Regions from separate parts of the Rossellomorea sp. KS-H15a genome, predicted to be linked through region 2. Evidence: riboswitches for the same ligand, from Rfam matches in the RefSeq annotation. Region 2 holds a riboswitch; each other region holds the start of a gene.
The links. Region 2 has a riboswitch for lysine ahead of M1J35_RS18575 (aspartate kinase). Riboswitches for the same ligand answer to the same signal wherever they lie in the genome.
Positions count from the first base shown of each region.

Region 1: linked by a shared signal. The riboswitch ahead of lysA (diaminopimelate decarboxylase) and the one ahead of M1J35_RS18575 (aspartate kinase) in region 2 are both predicted to bind lysine.
Region 3: linked by a shared signal. The riboswitch ahead of M1J35_RS21700 (Na+/H+ antiporter NhaC family protein) and the one ahead of M1J35_RS18575 (aspartate kinase) in region 2 are both predicted to bind lysine.

Region 1 covers NZ_CP096886.1:1,556,465-1,564,563, reverse strand. The annotation lists gene M1J35_RS08075 (S8 family peptidase) at 1-2,049, opposite strand, end outside; gene M1J35_RS08070 (hypothetical protein) at 2,344-2,589, shown strand; gene M1J35_RS08065 (ABC transporter permease subunit) at 2,614-3,642, opposite strand; gene M1J35_RS08060 (ABC transporter permease subunit) at 3,639-4,508, opposite strand; gene lysA (diaminopimelate decarboxylase) at 4,619-5,905, opposite strand; lysine riboswitch at 6,019-6,195, opposite strand; gene M1J35_RS08050 (DMT family transporter) at 6,564-7,523, shown strand; gene M1J35_RS08045 (2OG-Fe(II) oxygenase) at 7,567-8,099, opposite strand, start outside.
Region 2 covers NZ_CP096886.1:3,622,294-3,630,392, reverse strand. The annotation lists gene M1J35_RS18585 (hypothetical protein) at 1-177, shown strand, start outside; gene uvrC (excinuclease ABC subunit UvrC) at 174-1,943, shown strand; lysine riboswitch at 2,041-2,219, shown strand; gene M1J35_RS18575 (aspartate kinase) at 2,407-3,645, shown strand; gene M1J35_RS18570 (YslB family protein) at 3,705-4,142, opposite strand; gene M1J35_RS18565 (succinate dehydrogenase cytochrome b558 subunit) at 4,494-5,102, shown strand; gene sdhA (succinate dehydrogenase flavoprotein subunit) at 5,174-6,937, shown strand; gene sdhB (succinate dehydrogenase iron-sulfur subunit) at 6,937-7,704, shown strand; gene M1J35_RS18550 (bifunctional metallophosphatase/5'-nucleotidase) at 8,051-8,099, shown strand, end outside.
Region 3 covers NZ_CP096886.1:4,214,779-4,222,877, reverse strand. The annotation lists gene M1J35_RS21725 (sulfite exporter TauE/SafE family protein) at 1-739, shown strand, start outside; gene M1J35_RS21720 (bifunctional metallophosphatase/5'-nucleotidase) at 767-2,119, shown strand; gene M1J35_RS21715 (YunC family protein) at 2,176-2,478, shown strand; gene M1J35_RS21710 (HD-GYP domain-containing protein) at 2,657-3,769, shown strand; gene yunB (sporulation protein YunB) at 3,828-4,592, shown strand; lysine riboswitch at 4,672-4,854, shown strand; gene M1J35_RS21700 (Na+/H+ antiporter NhaC family protein) at 4,970-6,532, shown strand; gene M1J35_RS21695 (sodium-dependent transporter) at 6,806-8,099, shown strand, end outside.

The sequences.
Region 1 (8,099 bases), 2.1 Mb from region 2:
TACAAGCGCAACCCCCATATCATCTGTATCAGCATCTACATCCATAAGTGACATGGCTGAATACGTACCAGGTGGCAATCGAAGCTCGAGTGATCCATCAACAGCCACGACTTCAGGCTCCATCTTTTCACTGAACAACACAACATAAGCAAGTCCTTTCTCCCCGTCACGATCAGTTGCATTCAGGGTCAGCGGGTAACGTTCCTCTTCCTTGACCATGGCCATTGTCGTACGGACAAGCTCTGTTCCATCTGCTTTCGCTGTCAGAAATCCTTGATAACGTGAGCCTGTTTCACCCAGAGTTGAATCGAGGGTTACGTTAACATCCACTTTTCCACCCGCTGGCACCGTGACTGATTCTTGAGAAAGAGTCAGCATACCGGCAGGAGCTTCATTTCCTTCCGCATTCGTAAAAGTGGCATCCAATTCCAGCGTCACTTCTTCTTTGCCCTCGTTGGTGTATGTGACCACCTTTTCAACTGGTTCTGCCCCATCATGCGGCCATTTGAAGAAGCCGAATGAAACGGATTCAGTCACCCTTACCTCTGCGTCGAGTGCCGCCGGGATGTCCACCCGACCTGTCCCCACATGATAAGGCTGATACCCATCAAGCTTCTTGGTCGTATTCATGAGGGCCTGTTTCAATGTTTCTCCGTCCCACTCTGGATGCTTCTCTGCTAAAATCGCTGCTGCTCCTACTACATGAGGCGTGGCCATCGAAGTACCACTCATGCTTTTATACAATCCTTCTCCACTTGAATAGTGGGAACGGGCCGCCACGATGTCTACTCCTGGTGCTGATAGATCAGGTTTCAGACCCATATCTCCATATCTCGGACCCTTGGAAGAGAAGTAGGCAAGTTCGTCCGACTTATCCACGGCTCCAACCGTCAATGCAGAATCGGCCGCCCCTGGAGAACCAATGGTCCCTTCCCCGCCTCTATTTCCTGCAGCGATGACAAATAGTGTCCCTTTTTCGTCAGTCAATCGATTGACCGCTTCTGACATTGGGTCTGTTCCATCACTCGGCATATCACTGCTAAGACTCATATTGACGATTTTGGCATGCTCAGATGCCCATTCCATTCCATCAATAATCCAGGAATCCTGTCCATATCCTTCATCACTCAAAACCTTTCCTACCAATAAACGGGCATCAGGTGCAACTCCCTTATGCTTACCGTCACCCGCTCCAGTACCGAGAACCGTCGAGGCCACATGGGTACCGTGACCATGGACGTCCTTTACTTCTTCTCCAGGCACAAAACTGACTGCTTCATCTAACTGACCTGTAATGTCGGGATGTTCCGAGTCAATCCCTGTATCCAGGACCGCCACCTTGACGCCTTCTCCTGTATACCCTTGTTCCCAAGCCTCGTCTGCTCCGATTTGCGGCACACTTTGATCGAGCGCTGCTTCCGCACGGCCGTCTAGCCAGATTTTGTCGACACCGTTTTTAAATTGAGATGTCACTTGCTTCTCATCATGTTGAACCGCCACGTCATTCCAAAAAACTTCAGCATGCTTTTTTTCTGCAGAAAGTGCGGCTCCCTGGATACTTTCCAATTCCCTTACTTTCTTGGACCCCTTTGGTGCAGCGTTGATCGATTTCGCTTTCGTTTCTTTGTATTCGACAATGACCGGTACAGCATCTGTGTTTTTGTCATCATACCCATACTCGATCAATTTTGTAATGTTAAACAAATCTTCATCCAGCTTACCCGCTGACATATAAGGCATCGCATAGTTCGGGAAGACGAAGGTTTCATCTTTGATCGTCATGACCCTGACTCCCTCACCGTTCTTCTCTGCCGGCTCCACATTGATGATTTGTTTTCCATTGTTTAACGTAGAGACTTTCACCACGTCTCCGGTTATGAGGGTGATGGTATGCTCCCCTTTTTTGCTGTCTTTTACATCAACGGTTGACTGTTCAGGATTGACGTCCTTTGTAGGGGCGCCTTTTGCATCCACTTGGAACATCGAGCCCGCAATCATCGAGGCAGCGATTGATCCGACCAGAAGCGGTTTAACGTTATGCTTTTTCATTATCATTCTCCTATTCTATTAAAGTCTTCATACAGGCTAAGGGTAGAATCTAGGTAAGAAAAAAAGAATAAAGTATGTAGTCACAACATCTGTTGCATAATTGATAGACTACGGGAAAAACAGTATGCCACCGCCTCCTTGATTGGATTTAAAAGGTATGCCCTGGAAGTCGATTGAACCTCATGTCGTTAATTGAATTGTAAGGGTGTGAACATGGATTCCTCAATTGGGGTTATTTTCCGGGACGAGAGTACTAGGATGGCCCCCGCTCCCCGGAGAGCAGGAAACAATTCTATGAAATTAGGTGCAGTTACTCAGTGGCAGGAGAAGGATATCATGGGGAGAGTAACGAAAAGTAGCTTTCCATTCCATTCTCTGAAGACTAAAGTCCTCTTATATAATCGTGAAAAACTCCATGGAATAAGCGTTCAAATCGCACATTCCCCGCTTGACCCGGGCTATCAGGATGAAACAGAAAAGAAAGAAGGCAGCACCCTGGCAGATGCTGCCTTCTTGATCATTCCCTATACCGGACTATAAACATAGGCTAATAGATACAGCCACTCACTTCGCTTCTTTCACAAGTTGGAATATTTCTTTGTCTTTTAGGCTTGTAGTTTCAGTTTCTTCAGCCGATCCTTCTTCTATTGAGGATTCCATAAGGGTTTCCACCACTTGTGTCGACCCGATCAGCATCAACTTTGCAGACAGGATCGTCAAAGTAAAGAAAACGACAGGGATGAAGGATATCCACGGATAGGTGGTCCACAGGAATTGCCACCATCCGCCGAGAAGACCCGACCATTCATGAGATAGGGAAGCCAGGAACGGATTGTCAAAAAGGTCTACCTCAAGTGATGATCCCCCTATATAAATGTTCAATACCCCAAGATGTGCAATCAACAGCATGATGATCATAAATTCCCTGATCGACACGAGAAGAATCTGCGGGAGAATAAAAGGACGAATATGATTCCTGATGTAATGACGCTTCGTTGCTCCCAGCACTTTCGCACTATCAATGAACTCGTGACTCATGATCCGGTCATATTCATTCGTAAATAGCAGGGTGAGACTCGGAAGTGAAATCACGATAAGAATGATCAGGTAAAAAATCGTTTTATCCGTAAAATCATAAGGAAATCCCTCAGGATGATGCAACGGACCGTCCAACATCATCCAATTCAATAATAAAAAAGATAATAAGGTAGGCGGAAAATAGTTGGCGGCATCCACCATGTGATCAATGATTCTCCTGAATGGTTTTAAATAAAAGTGAAGGATCAACCCCATGAACACCGAAGGCAATACTCTGCATAGCGTGATCGCCAGCGCTGCCCCAATGGTATATTTCGCGCCAACGATGATGAGAAGGAAGATATTCCGGTTAAAATTGTCGGTACCAAGGGGTGGATACTCCACTGGTGAATAGGGAGGGCTGAGAAGCTCCCCTTCTTCATTTTTCAAAAGATCCAACTTCGGCACCTCATCCCCCCACCCGACATAATAAACAAGACTTGCGGCAAACATACCAAACAAAAAGATAAAGCCTATTATGAATGACGGATTCTTCATCAATTTTTTCAGCATCATATCGCCACCTTCTGCCCGGTCTTACGATCAACGATGGTTCTGATGAGGATGAGCAGGACAAAAACCGGCAGATAGAACATGATCAGACTGAAACAGATCACATCCATTTGAGAGAATGATAGGATGAAATGAGTGATGCCATAAATATTAAATAATCTTTCAAATACGATCAATGATGATAAGAGAAACAGAATGATGGATTTGGAATGATTCAATAAACTGAACGCGATATTCCGCAGGACATGGATGAAGAAAATCCAGTGCTTGGACATCCCCCTGCTTCTGATCAGATCAACATACGTCTTCCCGTATTCATCATTCACCAACAGATAGATGATCCTGAACAACATGATCGTCGGTAAAATAGACAAAGTCACAATAGGAACGAAATACACCTTTTCCTGGGAGCCGACGATTGGAAACAGAAGCACCCCTGTTTCTTTCAAGATGAAAATGACGCTGTATTGAATGACGATCAAGATGAAGATATCAGGTGTGGACTCGAGCAAGTTAGTCGCCCTAAGGATGAACGTTGACCAGGCGGATGGCAGCAAGTGTGTGAGGTACGCAAGGAAGATGCCCATGAGGATGGATAAAAGAAAGGCAGACAAAAAAATCGAAACAGAATAGAAATACGGATCCCAGAAGGCCGGGAACATCGGATATGAGTTGTTCGATTCATTCGTGATGGTCATCGATTCAGAATGGATGAGGGAGGTCGATATCTCCACAATGTTGAGGACATATTGTTTCAAACTGAGATCCACCCCTTCATTGAACAAACCGATGAGGCCTGTCAGAAGGATGATTCCGAACAGAACGAAGACAAATTTCAAAACCATGGAACCGATCGATTTGAGATTCATAGATTGATCCTCCGAATTCATTGGATAAAGTTACCTTTACATTACCATAACAAGCCAAAAAATCCCATAAAAAAAGGTAAAGCCGCTTCTGGACTCCACCTTTCTTTCCCCTACCGATCTTTTCTTACAAGGTCCGCATACGTCTCCCGCTCGATCACGACCCGGGATTCCCCGTTATCCACAAACACAACAGCCGGTCTCGGTATCCGATTATAGTTACTCGCCATAGAATACCCGTATGCCCCCGTACTGAACACAGCCAGAATATCACCGTAATTCGTCGGCGGCAGCATCAGGTCCCAGATGAGCATGTCACCCGACTCGCAGCATTTCCCCGCGATGCTTACACGTTCCGTACATTCTTCATTCGGACGGTTTGCCAGTACCGCGTGATACTTCGCCTGATACAGCGCCGGGCGTATATTATCCGTCATCCCTCCGTCAATCGCCACATACGTGCGCACATCCGGGATGATTTTCTTTGAGCCCACTTTATACAACGTCGTACCTGCTTCCGCCACCATGCTTCGACCCGGCTCCACCCAGACTTCCGGGAGCGGGTATTCATTTTTCGCAAAATAGGTTTTCACACTATCCGTAATCCCTTTGACATAGGTCGGAATCGGCAGAGGCTGGTCTTCATCCGTGTACCGGACACCGAATCCGCCACCGATATTCAAGACAGGCATCGTAATGTCCAAGTCGATCCGGATCCGCTGCATGAAATCAGACAGCACCCGGATCGCCTGATCGAAGCCTTCCTGTTCAAAGATCTGAGATCCGATATGGGAATGGAGGCCGAGCAATGAGAAGTATGGCTTCCTGATCGCAAGCCCGATCGCCGTAGCCGCCTGACCGTTTGAAATGCTGAATCCGAACTTCGAATCTTCCTGGCCCGTCGTGATGTATTCATGAGTATGGGCTTCCACGCCAGGTGTGACCCTGATGAGGATCTGCACCTCCTGCTCCCGCTCTTTTGCCAGGTCATGGAGCAGTTCAAGTTCAAGGAAACTATCGACGACAAAGCAGCCAATTTCAGCTTCAAGTGCCATTAGAAGCTCCTCTTCGGATTTGTTGTTCCCGTGAAAATGGATGCGTGCTGCCGGGAAACCAGCTTCAAGGGCCGTATACAATTCCCCTCCTGAGACCACATCCAGGGAGAGGTTTTCTTGTTCCGCCAGGCGCACCATTTCTTTACAAAGAAATGCCTTACTCGCATAGGCCACCTGATATTTCAGACCACTTTCATGGAATGCATCCCGGAACAATTTAGCATTCCCGCGAATCATCCCTTCATCATAAACCATCAGGGGTGTCCCGTATCTTTCGACCAAATCACCCGTACCGATCCCACCGATCGTTAAATCCCCTTGAACATTCACATCAACTGTACTCATATCCCTAACTCCTTTTGACTCTCTAAAAAACACAAAAAAACCGTATGAAGCAGATGCTCATACGGTTTTTCATCAAAGGTTACGGAACCAAGATGAAGACTATGTATTAACATCTCTTCAATAGTGCTCCACAACTTTTGCATTGTGACAGTCCAGCATTTCTTCAATGCTGGCCCAACAAAAAATAGAATTGGCTATTTTCTGCTTCGGCGATCTGCCTTTCCCAACTTATCCCGGAATCCATTATTCTCAAAGAAGGTACTCATCATTCTCGCGCCTCTATTATCAGAGAGTGACTGTATATTTTTTATTGGCATAACTATATCATTCTCTTGAAATGGTTGTCAATTGGTTTTTGGATATAGCGTGATTTCGGAGTTCACATTACCATTTATTTCAAAAACACGCATAAACTATGGGGAATGACGCAATTAATTTAAAAACGACGCAATTACTTCCATAATGACGCAATCACCCTCCAAAACGACGCAATCAAGGACGATTTTTCCACAATGATGTGAATGTGATAGTCTCAAGCCCTTAAAAACCACCAATCAACGATTAAAAAAACTATTTTTAACTTCCTTAGTGAGGATTTTTCCTCTAAAATGAATTTAAAATAAACGATAGTGTATGTCATTAGAAAGGAGTGCTTCCCATCAAAGAACTGACTATCGGTATCATTTCATCCATGTTCTTTGCCGTCACCTTCATCCTGAACCGGTCCATGGAACTTGCCGGCGGAAGCTGGATGTGGAGTTCGTCCCTGCGTTTTTTGTTCATGCTCCCTTTCCTTTTCCTTATTGTAGGTTTACGGAAGAATATAAATCAAGTGTGGATTGAAATGAGGAAGAAGCCATACGAGTGGCTGACGTGGAGCTTTGTCGGGTTTGTCCTCTTTTATGGTCCTTTGACGTATGCGGCGGCATATGGACCCGGCTGGCTTGTTGCGGGGACGTGGCAATTCACGATTGTGGCCGGGATCCTGCTCGCTCCCTTGTTTTTCACATCAGGACCTGTGAGACGCAGGCTCACCATTCAAAAAAGGGCTCTCGGCATTTCCTCGATCATTCTAATCGGGGTGATGTTCATCCAACAGGAAAATGCCCGTGGGCTGTCTCTTTCAGAAATGATCACAGGAGTTTTACCGGTGATTGTCGCAGCGTTCGCTTACCCCCTTGGGAACCGTAAAATGATGGAGGTATGCGGCGGAAAACTTGATACCTTTCAACGGGTACTCGGGATGACGATCGCAAGCACTCCCTTCTGGCTGATCCTTGGAAGCTATGCATTTTTCAAAGTAGGCGTCCCCTCCACTGGTCAAGTGACACAATCCTTTATCGTCGCCGTTTGCTCAGGCGTGATTGCGACTTCCCTCTTTTTCCTTGCGACGAACATGGCAAGGCATCATCCCGGGAAACTCGCGGCAGTGGAAGCGACCCAGTCGACCCAGATCCTGTTCGTCATCATGGGAGAAGCGGCCATCCTTTCCGTTCCCCTTCCGTCAGGGTTTGCTCTCCTCGGCATCATCCTGATCATCGCCGGCATGATCATCCACACCGTCAACGTGAAAAAAATGAATGCCGGAGTCGTGAAGCCAGTAAAATCCGCTAGCTAAAAAAGGAGGAGCATCCCTCACTGGGGATACTCCTCCTTTCCGATTATTTAAATACCCGCCTTCTCATCCACTGGGTCGCAGCCCATTTGTCCCCGATGACAACCGGTGCACCGCCATGCAGCGTTAAATCGTTCAGTTCCTGATTATCATAGAAATATTCGAAGTAAACCGCCATTCCCTTTTGAGGGGAAACAGAGAGATTCAGCTTCGGGAAGTAGGTTTCCCCGCCTTCCTCTACGTCGTTCAAATACATGACAAGGGTACTGATTCTCGGATTCTTTACGGGCCTTGCCGATGCAGAGAAGAAATCGAAATGAGCCTTGTACTCCTGCCCCGGTTTATAGTTCAGGATTTGAAGACCCTCCCCATGCTCAACGGGTATATTCATAATTTGAGAGACTCGCTTTTCAACACGTGTCACGACGTCATGACTTTCTTCCAAAAAGACAGAACTGCTCGTTCTCAGTCCATCGACCGTCCGTGTATTCCCGATCTTCGAGCGCTCGACCCGATCAATTGACAATTGGATGAGTTCATCACATTCTTCATGACTCAGCACATTGCCAAGCACGACGA
Region 2 (8,099 bases):
GAGCGGGATATTTATCTGACGGATAAAGTGGTCGAAGGGTTTAAAAAGCAGGGGCTCCAGATGGATGAGTTCATTAAGGTCGAGAAGCATTTCCATTCCAGTGAGCTCATCGACCCGATCTATCACGACCTGACATTATATAAATGGAAGAAACAGAGGGGGGAGGAAGAAGGATGAATCAGAATATCACGAATAAATTAGCGCTGCTTCCCGACCAACCGGGCTGTTATTTAATGAAGGACAGGCAGGGGACGATCATCTATGTGGGAAAGGCCAAAGTATTGAAGAACCGGGTGCGTTCCTATTTCACAGGCTCCCATGATGCAAAAACCCAGCGGCTGGTAGGGGAGATCGAGGACTTCGAATACATCATGACCTCATCTGACCTGGAAGCCCTTGTCCTCGAAATGAATTTGATCAAGAAGTACGACCCTAAATACAATGTCATGCTTAAGGATGATAAAAGCTATCCGTTCATCAAGTTAACGAATGAGCGGCACCCGAGACTCATTACCACACGAAAGGTCCAGCGGGGAAAAGGAAAGTATTTCGGTCCTTATCCGAATGTCGGAGCGGCAAATGAAACGAAAAAACTTCTCGACCGCTTGTATCCTTTACGGAAATGCTCGACGCTTCCTGACCGAGCCTGCCTTTACTATCATATGGGGCAATGTCTCGCTCCCTGCATTAAAGAAGTGAGCAAAGACACGTACCGTGACATGACAGATGAAATAGCCAGATTCCTCAATGGGGGATACAAGGAAATCAAGAAACAGCTGACTTTGAAAATGAATGAAGCCTCGGAAAATCTGGAGTTCGAAAGAGCGAAGGAATTCCGGGATCAGATTCTCCATATCGAAGCGACCATGGAAAAACAGAAGATGACGATGACCGATTTCACCGACCGTGATGTATTCGGATATTCCGTTGATAAAGGCTGGATGTGTGTGCAGGTATTCTTCGTCCGGCATGGGAAGCTCATTGAGCGCGATGTGTCTTTATTCCCTCTCTATAATGAACCAGAGGATGAGTTCCTGACGTTCCTGGGTCAGTTCTACTCTAAATCTAACCACTTTAAGCCGAAGGAGATCTTTTTGCCTGAAGAGATCGATATCGAGCTGGCGGAGAAACTTCTTGAGGTTAAAATGACCCAGCCAAAACGGGGGAAAAAGAAAGAGCTTGTGAAGCTTGCCGAAAAAAATGCCCAACAGGCACTTGGGGAGAAGTTCGCCCTGATTGAAAGAGATGAAGAGCGGACGATCAAAGCCATTGAAAGGCTCGGGGATCATATGGGTATTTATACGCCTTTCCGGATTGAAGCCTTTGATAACTCCAATATTCAAGGTAGTGATCCCGTATCGGCCATGATCGTCTTTTTAGACGGGAAACCGGCAAAGAAAGAATACCGTAAATATAAGATCAAAACCGTCAAGGGTCCCGATGATTATGATTCCATGAGGGAGGTGGTCCGGAGAAGGTATACGAGAGTGCTGAAAGATGGACTTCCTTTACCGGACCTGATCATCATCGACGGAGGAAAAGGTCAGATCGAAGCGGCAAGGGACGTGATCGAGAATGAATTGGGTCTCGACATCCCGATCGGGGGTCTTGCAAAAGACGATAAGCATCAGACATCGGAACTGCTGTACGGCAACCCGCTGCAAATCGTCCCCCTTGAAAAGCGCAGCCAGGAATTCTATCTCCTCCAGCGCATCCAGGATGAAGTCCACCGGTTCGCCATCACCTTCCACCGTCAGCTGAGAGGCAAAAGCGCCTTCCAATCCACCCTCGACGACATCGACGGCATCGGTCCAAAACGGAAGAAACAACTTCTTAAACACTTTGGCTCCATGAAAAAGATGAAAGAAGCTACCGTGGAGGAGTTTATAGAGATAGGAATTCCTGAAGCCGTGGCGAAAGTATTGGTGGAGAAATTGAAGTAGCGGCTGTAATGAATTCAATTTATTTAAAAATTGTGCATTGAATCACAATTTTTTATGTGCTATAATAAACAAAAATTTATAACATTATCACTTTTTAAGTGGTGATAGAGGTGCGAACTTCAAGAGTACAGGTAAAGAGGGGTATGAGCCCCGCCGACATGCCTGGAAAGGGGAGAATCGCCGAAGTGGTTATAGTCTCATACTATATCCGCTGGTCCTGGGTTTAAGAAATACAGGATTGTCAAGATGATTCAATCTTGGAGAGCTATCTCACAATGCCGATGAACCTATTTGTATGTTCTGCTGTATGTTCATAAAGCAATGAGATATTATTCTCATTGCTTTTTTTATTATCAGCGCAGGATTTGGTACCAACGATCCTGTCCTATGGACGTGTAGGATGATTGTGATTGTACTCTTCATCATCAACAAGAGCGGAGACGCTCAGAAAGAGGGAGAAGTCGTGAGTATTATTGTTCAAAAATTCGGTGGGACTTCAGTAGGGTCTGTGGAAAGAATTCAAAATGTTGCGTCAAGGATCATTGAAGAAAAAGAAAGAGGGAATGATGTGGTGGTCGTCGTATCTGCCATGGGGAAAACGACGGATACACTCGTGGGTCTTGCAAGGGAAATCACGTCTCAACCAAGCAAAAGAGAAATGGATATGCTGCTCTCAACCGGGGAACAAGTCACCATTTCACTCCTGACCATGGCCCTGATCCAATCGGGGCATGATGCCATTTCATTCACGGGATGGCAGGCCGGAATCGAGACGGAATCCGTCCATAGTAATGCAAGGATCACCAATATTCATACCGATAAAATGGCAGCTCACCTTCAGGAAGGAAGAGTGGTCATCGTCGCGGGTTTCCAGGGCATGACAGAAACCGGGGAAATCACAACACTCGGACGGGGCGGGTCGGATACGACAGCCGTTGCAATCGCGGCTGCCCTGAAAGCGGAGCGCTGTGACATATATACGGACGTAGACGGGGTTTACACGACAGACCCCCGCTATATAAAAGGAGCAAGGAAGTTACCGTCAATTTCTTATGATGAAATGCTCGAACTTGCAAACCTCGGGGCCGGGGTACTCCATCCAAGGGCGGTGGAATTTGCCAAGAATTATCAAATCCCATTGGAAGTCAGATCCAGCATCGAAAGAGTGGAAGGAACGTATATTGAGGAGGAAGCAAGCATGGAACAGAACTTGATTGTAAGAGGAGTAGCATTTGAGAATGAGATTACGAGGGTCACGGTATTCGGACTGGGAAATGCATTAACGGGACTATCATCCGTGTTCACGACGTTGGCTGAAAATCATTTGAACGTAGACATCATCATCCAGACCCAGACGGATCAGAATACGACCAATTTATCTTTCTCCATCAAGGAGCACGATCTCGAGGAAACCCTTGCTGTTCTTGAACGAAATAAAGAGCAGTTGAATTTCACACACGTCGAGCACGAAAGTGGGCTTGCGAAAGTCTCCATTGTCGGTTCGGGGATGATTTCAAACCCGGGTGTGGCCGCGGAAATGTTTGAAGTGCTTGCTCAAAATGACATCGTCGTGAAAATGGTCAGCACTTCTGAAATTAAAGTGTCTACAGTAGTGGATGGCGAGAATATGCAAAAGGCAGCAGGCGTCTTACATACGGCCTTTCATCTCGATGCCGTGAAGATGGAAGAAATCACGCTGTAGGATCAACATGGAAAAGGGTTGCCTGGATGATTCCAGGCAACCCTTTATTGAGAGCTTGATTACTCGATCCGGTCTTTGTCGTCCCATCTTACCATGACTTTGACCGATTGGCTCCGTTTATGTAATTCGTCAGCAGCTTCTGCCACACATTTTCTTTGAAGCTGAATCTGTTCGGCAATAAAGCCCGTTTCCAGTTTGAAGTTCACATCCGTTTTAAGTGACAGACGCCGTTCGATCACAGGTCCGCTCAATTCAAATGTCATTTCATTTCTTTTCTGTTCCAGAAGTGTAAGGGTGCCCCATCCAGCTTCATCGAAAAAGGAAGATATTTCTTCCGTTGACTGAAGGGGGAACTTCCTAGAGAGCTGCTTTCCTCCCCAGTATAGGATATCGGGTGTGTGTTTTCCCAGTATGTCTGGAATCAAGATGTCGCGTAACATTTCATATCCGAAGATTGGAACGGACGGCTGATGTACTTCTTCTTTTTTCTGTTCCAAGTAAATCCCCTCTTTCTATAAAACTATTATATACATGAAAGAGGTAATTATCATCCCATACCTTGAAAAAATGACCTTGGGATATTTTGGTGCTATAATATTTATTGTAAATTTATTAGAATTTTCGAACATTTAGTTGTGTAAAACCTCATGTTTGCCGTTGTTGAACTACTGAAAATATTTTTGCGGTATTGTCGAATTTATGTATACGTTTTCTTGACGCTTCCACTCCTTGGGAGTAAAATGAACATGTCACATTATTGTTACAATATAAAATATGTATCGTCGTCTAATAGGTAAAGAAAGGCATTAGAAAACGAATTCATATTTTATCATTAAGGGGGGTAAATCATGGCTGGAAATCGAGAATTTAATTATCGCAGGCTTCATTCATTGCTAGGTGTTATTCCAGTTGGATTATTTTTAACACAACATTTAGTCGTGAACCATTTTGCCACTGGTGGGGAAGAATCATTTAACCAGGCGGCGCATTTTATGGAAAGTCTTCCTTTCCGTTATTTCCTTGAAATCTTTATCATCTTCCTTCCATTGTACTTCCATGCGATTTACGGAATTTACATTGCATTCACTTCCAAGAATAATGCAAGCAAGTTTGGTTATTTCCGTAACTGGATGTTTTTACTTCAACGTGTTTCTGGAGTGATCACATTCATTTTCGTCACATGGCATATCTGGGAAACAAGGGTCGCTGCGGCGTTTGGAGCTGAAGTGAACTTTCAGATGATGGAAAACATTCTATCCAATCCGTTGATGTTAGGATTCTATGTGCTTGGTGTATTATCAACGATTTTCCACTTTGCTAATGGATTATGGTCATTCTGCGTAAGCTGGGGACTAACGGTTACACCTCGTTCTCAATTAATAGCTACATATGTTACGATCGGGATTTTTGTCGCGTTATCGATTGTCGGTATGCGTGCAATCTTTGCCTTCGTATAAGCAGAAAAATATACGAGTCTGATAGATAAGCAAGTGCTCTCGAAGTATGGTAGGAAAAGGAGTGAGTCACGATGAGTAAAGGTAAAATCATCGTTGTCGGTGGCGGTTTAGCCGGCCTGATGGCCACAATTAAAGCAGCAGAAAAAGGAACACAAGTCGATTTATTCTCACTGGTACCCGTTAAGCGTTCTCACTCTGTATGTGCACAGGGTGGAATTAACGGAGCCGTTAATACAAAGGGAGAAGGGGATTCTCCTTGGGAACATTTTGATGATACGGTTTATGGTGGGGATTTCTTAGCGAATCAACCGCCTGTTAAAGCAATGACAGAAGCAGCACCTGGGATCATTCACTTACTCGATCGTATGGGTGTTATGTTTAACCGTACACCTGAAGGGTTACTGGATTTCCGTCGCTTCGGTGGGACGCAGCATCACAGAACCGCTTTCGCTGGTGCTACGACTGGTCAGCAGCTATTATATGCTTTGGACGAGCAGGTTCGCCGTCATGAAGTGGCTGGGTTAGTCAGCAAGTTCGAAGGCTGGGAATTCCTTGGAGTCGTTATTGATGACGAGGGAGTCGCAAGAGGGATCGTTGCCCAGAACCTTCAAACGATGGAAATCAAATCATTTGCAGCAGATGCCGTGATCATGGCGTCAGGTGGACCGGGGATCATCTTCGGTAAGTCTACAAACTCTGTCATCAATACAGGTTCAGCCGCTTCCATCGTTTATCAACAAGGTGCTTACTATGCAAATGGTGAGTTCATCCAAATTCACCCGACAGCCATTCCAGGGGACGATAAGCTTCGCCTCATGAGTGAATCGGCACGTGGTGAAGGTGGACGTGTCTGGACGTACAAAGATGGTAAGCCTTGGTACTTCCTTGAAGAGAAGTATCCTGCATACGGAAATCTTGTACCCCGTGATATCGCCACACGTGAAATCTTTGATGTGTGCGTAAACCAAAAGCTTGGTATCAATGGTGAGAACATGGTTTACCTCGATCTGTCTCATAAAGATTCAAAAGAGCTTGATATCAAGCTTGGCGGAATCATTGAAATCTATGAGAAGTTCATGGGGGATGACCCGCGTAAAGTACCAATGAAAATCTTCCCTGCCGTTCACTATTCAATGGGTGGACTATGGGTCGATTATGATCAAATGACAAATATTCCTGGATTATTCGCAGCTGGTGAATGTGATTATTCTCAGCACGGTGGTAACCGCTTAGGGGCTAACTCATTGCTATCCGCTATCTATGGCGGTATGGTGGCAGGTCCTAATGCGATTAAGTATATTGAAGGACTTGAGAAAACAGTAGAATCTGTCCCATCTTCACTATTCGACCGCTATGTGAAACAGGAAGAAGAAAAATGGAACAACATCATGTCCCTGAATGGCACTGAGAACGCTTATGTCATCCATAAAGAGCTTGGGGAATGGATGACGGATAACGTAACGGTTGTACGTCATAATGACAAGCTTCAACAAACGGATGAAAAGATCCAGGAATTGATGGAACGTTACCAAAATATCAATATCAACGACACGGCTAAATGGAGCAACCAAGGGGCGACATTCACCCGTCAATTGTGGAACATGCTTCAGCTTGCACGTGTTATTACAATCGGTGCATTAAATCGTAATGAGAGCCGTGGAGCCCATTACAAACCTGATTTCCCTGAACGTAATGACGAAGAGTTCCTGAAGACGACGATGGCAAAATACAATGCCGCAACGAATACTCCTGAATTCCATTACGAGGAAGTAGATACTTCACTGATCGCACCACGTAAGCGTGACTATTCTAAGAGTAAAGGGGGAAGTAAATGATGAGTGAAAATAAAAAAGTCCGTTTTATCATTACTCGTCAAGAAAGCCCGGAATCAGCCCCTTTCCAAGAAGAGTTCGAACTTGATTACAGACCGAATATGAACGTCATTTCCGCCTTGATGGAAATCCGTCGTAATCCGGTCAATGCAAAAGGGGAACACACCACTCCGATCAACTGGGACATGAACTGTCTGGAAGAAGTTTGTGGAGCCTGTTCAATGGTGATCAACGGTAAGCCTAGACAGTCTTGTACGGCTTTGGTCGATCAACTCGAACAGCCGATCCGTCTTGAGCCTATGCGCACATTCCCTGTCGTCCGTGACCTGCAGGTAGACCGCAGCCGCATGTTCGACAGCTTGAAGAAAGTGAAAGCATGGATTCCGATTGATGGGACATATGATTTGGGTCCTGGACCGCGTATGCCCGAGAAAAAGCGTCAGTGGGCATATGAATTATCAAAATGTATGACATGTGGTGTATGTCTGGAAGCATGTCCGAACGTGAACAGTAAGTCCGATTTCATCGGGCCTGCTCCGCTATCTCAAGTACGCTTGTTCAATGCGCACCCAACTGGTGCCATGAATCAGGATGAGCGCCTTGAGTCCATCATGGGCGACGGTGGACTTGCCAATTGCGGTAACTCACAAAACTGTGTTCAATCTTGTCCAAAAGGAATTCCTTTGACGACTTCGATTGCGGCACTGAACCGTGAAACCACTTTCCAAATGTTCAAGAACTTCTTCGGAAGCGACCACATGGTTGATTAATATGTTTTAATGAAAAGCACTTTCCTTCGGGGGAGTGCTTTTTTGGTGTTTGCGCAAACGATAATTTGATGAGTGGTCGTTTGAAAAATGGACCGTTCCTTTCCGCTCCAGGCATTTGCTTTCCGCGGGGAGGAAGTCGAGCCTCCTCGGGCGTTGCCCTGCGGGGTCTCGACCTTTCCTCAATTCCCGCAGGAGTCAAATGCCTTCCGCTTCAATCCACTCTGTGCTTTTTCAAAAGCCTGTCAAAGTTAGCTCTCCCTTTTCTATTTTGTAAGGGTTCAAGTGACTTACTTAATAATGGGAGAAGAAATAAAAAAATAGGCTTTTGTACATAGTAGACACATATATGGATCTAGAAGAAACTGGAGTGATGAAGGTGAAGTGGACTGGATTTT
Region 3 (8,099 bases), 590 kb from region 2:
ACCCGCCCTGATCTACTTTGGTACATATACAAGCCTGGTAGAAGGGATGAACCCGCAGACCGCTGTGGGTACCTCTCTGGTCATCATGATATTTACAGGGTTATCTTCAACCCTTGCATACTTAAAGCATAAAACCGTGGATTATAAAAGCGGATTGATTTTCTTTGCGGGGAGCGGACCCGGTTCGATTCTTGGAGCCTGGGTGAACAAGGGATTGAATATGGAAAGCTTCAATCTTTATTTTGGTATTTTTATGATACTGGTGGCCCTTATTCTAATGATCCGGAATAAATTAAAGCCAATAGAGAAATTCAGGAACGCCTCTTTTCAGAGAGAATTTACCGATCCAAGTGGCGAAACCTTCCGGTATGGATACCCTCCATTACTTGGAGTGGTGATTGCCTTCGTCGTTGGATTTACATCGGGTTTGTTTGGCATTGGCGGCGGCTCTCTGATGGTCCCGGCCATGATCCTGATTTTTCTTTTCCCACCCCATGTGGCTGTTGCAACATCCATGTTTATGATTTTTCTTTCGGCATTGGTGAGTTCGGGAACACATGTGATATTCGGGAATGTCAAATGGCTGTATGCACTGGCTCTCATTCCGGGAGCCTGGATCGGGGCAAAGGCCGGGGCATACATCAATACGAAGCTCGAGTCCAAAGTATTGGTGAGCGTATTGAGGATTATATTGATTTTAATTGGTATTCGATTGATTTATCAAGGAATGACAGGATAACATTCCTCCAACAGGAGTGAACGATTTATGGGAGAAACCATTCATATTTATCATACAAACGATCTTCACAGTCACCTGGAGAACTGGCCACGGATCAGGGACTTTTTAAAACAGAGAAAACAGAAGCATGTGAATGATGGGGAATCTGTGTATCTATTTGATATCGGTGATCATGTGGACCGCTGGCATCCATTGACAGAAGCGACATTAGGAAAAGGGAACGTTGATTTATTAAATGAAGCCGGGTTCGATGCTGTCACAATCGGAAACAATGAAGGAATCACATTGGATTATGATGATTTAAACAGCTTGTATGACAGTGCCCGATTTGACGTGATTGTAGGAAATCTGCTGGATCGTTCCTCACGGCGTCCAAGATGGGCAGAGACTCACCGGATTTATCAGACTGGGAGTGGGGTGAGGATTGGCGTCATCGGATTGACTGCCTATTTCAAACCTTTTTACGAGGCTCTAGGCTGGAACATTACCTCCCCTTTGGATGAATTGAAGAAGTTGGTTCAGGAAATTCGCCAAAGCGTCGATATGCTCGTACTCCTTTCCCATTTAGGAATAAGGGATGACGAGATGATCGGGGAACAATTCCCGGAAATAGACGTTATTCTGGGTGCCCATACGCACCATGTCTTGCCTCAAGGGAAAGAGGTGAATGGCACCATGCTTGGTGCTGCAGGGAAATACGGGCATTTTGTCGGTCATATGATGATTGAGGTGGATACAGCCACAAAGCAGGTCATTGAAAAGAAGGCCTGTCTATATAAGCAGGAGGAGCTTCCGTCAGTTGTCAGGGAAGCGGAGGACAGAGAGCAATGGTTCCGGGACGGGGAGGAGCTATTGAAGCAGGGAGTGACCTGCCTGACAACATCCTTCCCCGTTGATTGGTTTCACACGTCCCCGCTGCCTGAAGTGCTTTGTGAAGCACTGACGGAATGGTGTGGAGCCGATTGCGGTTTTCTTAACGCCGGTCTCCTCATAGATGGACTTGACGAAGGAATGGTGACAAAGCAGGATCTTCATCGCATCCTTCCCCACCCGATCAACCCCTGCATGATCCGGATGAAGGGAGCCGAGCTGAAGGAAATCATTAAGCAGACCCTTAATGAGGACTGGCCGCATCTTGAAGTGAAAGGACTTGGTTTCAGGGGGAAAGTGATGGGGAGTTTCGTGTATTCAAATATCCACTTTAAAGACCATGATATCTTCATCGGAAAGGTTCCGATCGACCCCGGGAAGATATACAAGCTGGCCCTTCCGGATATGTTTACATTCGGCCACTTCTTTCCAGACCTTCAGAGGCTTGAGAAGAAGTACTTTATGCCGGAATTTTTACGGGATGTCCTCGAATGGAAATTGAAACAGTAAATGTCTCACCGTTTCCACGCTCTTGACATACATATGAGTGAAGGGAGCGATGAACCATGATGAATGTATCTCCGATCACCATTGGGGGACATACCTTTACAGCGATTTCCGTTGCACTTCCGAAAACCAATCTCCTCGTCGTGACGAGTGAAAAAGGATATATCATGTGTGGGGCACTTGATGTTGCGCTGCTGAATGAAAAATTAAAGGACAGGGGGATCATCGCGGGAAGAGCGGTTGGTGTGAAAACCATCGATCAGCTTCTCGATGCACCGCTGGAGTCCGTCACCTATGAAGCAGCGAATCTCGGCATCCACACTGGGATGGCCGGAAGGGACGCGCTGTTAAAAATGATATAGAATCAAAAAAGGACCAGTACTCTCCTGAGCGGCTGGTCTTTGTTTTATCCCTCTGATTTCCCCGTTATTCTTTCATGAATATTTAACCAAATACACCTTGCAAGATCAATTTTATCCTTTATAATGGAGATACTAGGAAATTTTGTCGAAAAATGAAAGAATTACATAGGAGAATTCTATGAGGCTTATATCAACACGGGCTTTGAAACCCGGCATGGTTCTAGCTACAACGGTATATAATATGAGAGGTCAAGCGTTGATTCATGATAATGTTCCCATTACAGAACGCATGATTTACAGATTGCAGGAGCTTAGTATTCAGTATGTCTATATTGAAGACTCTCTTTCCAGTGGAATCCATGTGAAGGGGACCGTTTCGAGTAAAGTGAGACAAGAGGCGGTTCAGAATATCGAGATGGCCTTCAATCAATTAAGCACATCCAAAGAGAAGCCAAGCCTCCTCGTGATTGAGGATAGTGCCACTCAATTGAAGCAGGTGATTGATGTCGTCCTGTCCGAAGTAAAGGAGAATCATGATCTTCTGACGATTTTGACAGATGTGTTTACATACGACTCCTATATTTTTCATCACTCATTTAATGTTACATTATATACACTTTCCATCGGTCTTGAACTAAAGCTTTCACAGAAGCAGCTCGAGCAGCTCGGGGTTGGGGCGATCCTTCATGATATCGGTAAGATGCTTGTGCCCGAAGAGATCCTGTTGAAGCCTGGGAAACTTACGGAAGACGAATTCTGTGAAATCAAAAAACACTCTGAACATGGCTTTGAAATCCTGAGACAACTGCATTCAGTGTCCCTGATCATCGCGCACTGTGCCTATCAGCATCATGAAAGGCTCGATGGGTCCGGTTACCCACGGGGGATCAAGGGTGAAGATATCCATCCGTTCGCAAAGATCATCGCCGTGGCCGATGTATTTGATGCCATGACTTCTAACAGGGTATACAGGAAGGCAATGCTTCCCCATCAGGCATTAGAGGTATTATACGCGGGATCGGGATCCCTGTTCGATTCACAAGTGATCGAAGCATTCCGGTCATCGGTCGCGATGTATCCGAATGGCATGATCGTGGAACTGAATGATGGAAGGAAAGGGATTGTGACCGATCAAAACAAAGGAGTCACAGACCGTCCTGTCATACGGATCATCGAAGAGGATGGGCAGGAGTCAGACTCTCCTTATCCACTCGATTTAAGCAAGGCATTAGACAAGGTCATCACAGGCTTTGACCCTGATTATGAACCGCAATCTCTTAAGATTAAATAAATTTTTGCGCTAAACCCCTCTTACAATGCATACAAATAGCTTGTAAGGGGGGATTTTTTTGTCTAAGTTCAAAACCAACAAACCCCGAAGAGGAGGTCCGCTGCCTTTTCGACATGTCATGATCATTACGTTTCTGTTCTTTATGATCTCCACAGGGTTCGGATTGTGGATCATTAACAAAGGGTTGAAGCCTACACTTCTTGCATATGCCGAGACACAGACGAGCAGGATCGGTACCCTTGTGATTAACAAAGCCATCAATAAGAAAATTGCCGACGTTCTGGATATTTCGGATATAACCGAAGAAGTGAAGAACCAGGAAGGCGATATCGTCTCGTTTAAATACAATACACAGACCATCAACAGGGTCCAGGCAGAGATTACGAATCTGGTCCAGCAGAATCTCCAGGAAGCAGAGGCAGGGAATATTGAAAATCTTGAGTTCCTCACTGAAGTGGAAATTGATGAAGGGAAGTCGAAGACATCGAAGGGCATCACCTATTCCGTTCCATTGGGGCAGGCAACGAACAACGTATTGCTCGGTAACCTGGGGCCGAAAATCCCGATCCGCTTTCATTCCATCGGTGACGTACGGTCCGATGTGAAGACGACGGTGGAGCAGTTCGGGATCAATAATGCGGTTGTGAAGGTATTTGTGGAGCTTGAAGTAAATGTGCAGATCATCATCCCGTTTGCAACGAAAACCGAAACGATCAAGCAGGATATCCTGGTTGCAATGGGTACCGTCCACTTGGATGTACCGCAATTTTATAACAATGGTGGAGGGGATTCGAGTCCTTCCATTGAATTTCCCACAAATTAGTATGGAAAAAAAGTTGTCAAAAGAATGATAGTTTGTTATATTAATAAAGAAAATTTTATAACACACCACATCATCAGTCCGATGGGGTAGAGGCGCAGGGTTCAAGAGTAATCTGTTCGAGGATGACAACGGAGAAAACAGACGAAAGGGAATCTTTGCCGAAGTAAATATGCATGTCGAAGGTGTATTTGCTGGGGTTATCTTGAAGAAGGATAACACTGTCATTATAGGGAAATCTCTATAATGGGGAGCTACAGATCGTGATGGAGCACTTACGTTACTAACAAAGGTAATGATAGTTTCTCTATCGTTGCCTTTTTTTATTATCCTCTGTCATGCTACGATGGTTCCCCCCTATCAAATAGGAGGAGGACACTATGGAAAACACGATTTACTCATTATTACCACCCCTTTTAGCCATTCTTATGGTTATTCTCACAAGACGGGTACTGCTTTCATTGGGAGTAGGAATCGTTGCTTCTGCCTTTTTGTTGGCAGATTTCTCAATTACGAAAACATTCAACTTTATGTGGGATGCCTTCAAAGGTATCTTTGTCGCAGACGGCGGACTAAACACCTGGAATGTCTACATCATTTTCTTCTTACTCATTCTTGGTATCATCACAGCATTTGTGAATATCTCCGGCGGGAGCCGCGCATTCGGTGAATGGGCGATGAAACGTGTGAAGACAAGACAGGGCGCACAGCTTCTTGCTGCGGTACTGGGTATCATCATTTTTATTGACGACTATTTCAATGCCCTTGCTGTCGGACAGGTTTCAAGACCCATCACGGATCGTCACAGGATCTCACGTGCTAAATTAGCCTATATCATTGATTCAACATCTGCTCCGATCTGTGTTGTTTCCCCGATTTCAAGCTGGGGAGCATACATCATCGGGATCATCGGCTCCATCCTTGCAACACACAGTATCACGGAGTACACGGCATTCTCGGCATTCATTCAAATGATTCCAATGAACCTATATGTATGGGCCGCCGTACTGCTAGTCGTCATGGTTGCCTATAAGGGACTCGACTTCGGAAAAATGAAAGAGCATGAAGTACGTGCCCTTGAAACCGGAGATCTTTATGATCCAGGCAAAGAGATTCCCGGTGAATTGAAAAATGATCTTCCCGTCAGCTCAAAAGGCTCTGTAGGCGATCTTGTCTGGCCGATCGTTGCACTCGTGATCGGGACGGTTTCCATGATGCTTTGGACCGGTTACCAGGCAGTGGGATCATTCGACTTATTGCCGATTTTTGAAAATACGGATGTTACTAAATCTTTATTATACGGTGGATTATTCGGACTTCTTGTTTCCCTGATCTTCTTCCTTCGCCAAGTAAGCCTAAAAGGAATTGAAGGGAGTGCTCTTGGAACAGCTGTAGTGGAAGGTATCAAGTCGATGCTTCCGGCTGTTTACATTTTGATCTTTGCGTGGACGATCGTGACACTCATCGATCAGCTGCAGACGGGTACGTATCTGGCCGGTCTGGTTGAACAATCAAGCCTGCCTATGCAGGCACTTCCGGTCATCTTATTCCTTGTTGCCGGTATCATGGCGTTCTCAACGGGAACATCTTGGGGATCGTTCGGAATTCTCCTACCGATCGCCGGAGAGATTGCTGCAGCATCGGATGTAACAATTCTACTTCCTGCCATGGCAGCGGTGCTTGCAGGATCTGTATTGGGTGATCACTGTTCACCTATTTCCGATACGACGATCCTTTCTTCTACGGGAGCTGGAAGCAACCATATCGATCACGTGCTCACGCAGCTTCCATACGCGGTCATCGGTGCGGTCGTTGCCGCCATCGGTTACCTTGTATTGGGATTCACAGGCAGCACCATCCTTGGTCTCGCTGTTGTCATCATTTTGATTCTGGCCTTTGCCTTTTTATTCGGTGAAAAAGCAAAGCCGGCATCTGCAGAGTAATCCATAAAAAACCAGGAGCCATTCGGCTTCTGGTTTTTTTGTGTGCTTGGAGCCCCATCATACAATTGCCTCCCATTCCACAAATTCCGACAAAATTCTTATAGTGAAATAGTACTGTAGGAATTTGGTGAATTTCTCAATAAAACACTAAAATAAAGCTTTGACAATTGTCCTGGAACTAGCTATACTGACTTTAGATTATAAATAATCTGAAAATATAAAAATTTCAAATACCTCAAGGCAGGTAGTTGGAAAGAACTAGGGGGGAACAACATGGAGAATCGTGCACAGTTTGGTACACGGGCAGGATTTATTCTTGCAGCTGTCGGTTCAGCAATCGGATTAGGGAACATTTGGCGTTTTCCGGCAGTAGCATATGAAAACGGCGGGGGAGCATTCTTTATTCCTTATTTATTCGCTCTTCTAACAGCAGGTATTCCATTATTAGTACTTGAATTTACAATTGGTCATAAGTACCGTGGTTCAGCACCGTTATCTTATTTCCGTCTTAATAAGAAAACAGAATGGCTCGGATGGTGGCAGGTCTTAATTGCATTCGTCATCTCTACCTATTATGCCGTCATTATCGCCTGGGCGATGTCATACAGTGTTTTTTCTTTCAATTTAGGCTGGGGAAAGGATACTGAATCCTTCCTGTTCAGCGACTATTTAAAGCTTTCGGTTGATGCCGGTCAGACTGGCAGTGTGGTTCCAGGAGTATTCATCCCTCTTGTAATCGTATGGGCCGTTACACTTGGTATTCTTTTCAAAGGTGTAAAGAAAGGAATCGAAGTAGCGAATAAAATCTTTATTCCAGCACTTGTTATTTTATTCTTAATTATTGTTGTTCGCGCTTTAACATTACCAGGAGCGATGGAAGGCTTGGATGCATTCTTTAAGCCAGACTTCAGCAAGATTGCTGATCCTGGTGTATGGGTGGCGGCATATGGACAGATCTTCTTCAGTTTATCCATTGCCTTCGCCATCATGATCACCTATTCAAGTTATTTGCCGAAAAAATCGGATATTACGAACAACGCCTTCATCACGGGGTTCAGTAATTCCGGATTCGAACTATTGGCTGGTATCGGTGTATTTGCCGCACTTGGTTTCATGGCACAATCACAAGGAGTGGCCGTGCAGGATGTTGTAAGCGGCGGTGTGGGACTTGCGTTTGTTGTCTTCCCGCAGATCATCAACGAATTCCCGGCATTCAACGAAGTCTTTGGTTTCTTATTCTTTGCTTCACTTGTACTGGCCGGTCTGTCATCATTGATTTCCATTTCGGAAACCTATGTGGCAGCCGTCTCTGAGAAATTCGGGATTTCCCGTAATAAAGCCGTCCTATTCGGTGGCGGACTTTCAGCTGTCATTTCCATCCTCTTTGCTACACAGGGTGGTCTGTTATTCCTGGATGTTGCGGATTATTTCATCAACCAATTCGGAGTGGCGTTTGTCGGATTAGTGGAAGTAGTCGTGATCGCCTGGTTCCTTCGCAAGCTGGGGGCATTCCAATCCCATGCGAATGGAATATCGGATATCCAGCTTGGTGCATGGTGGAAAGTAT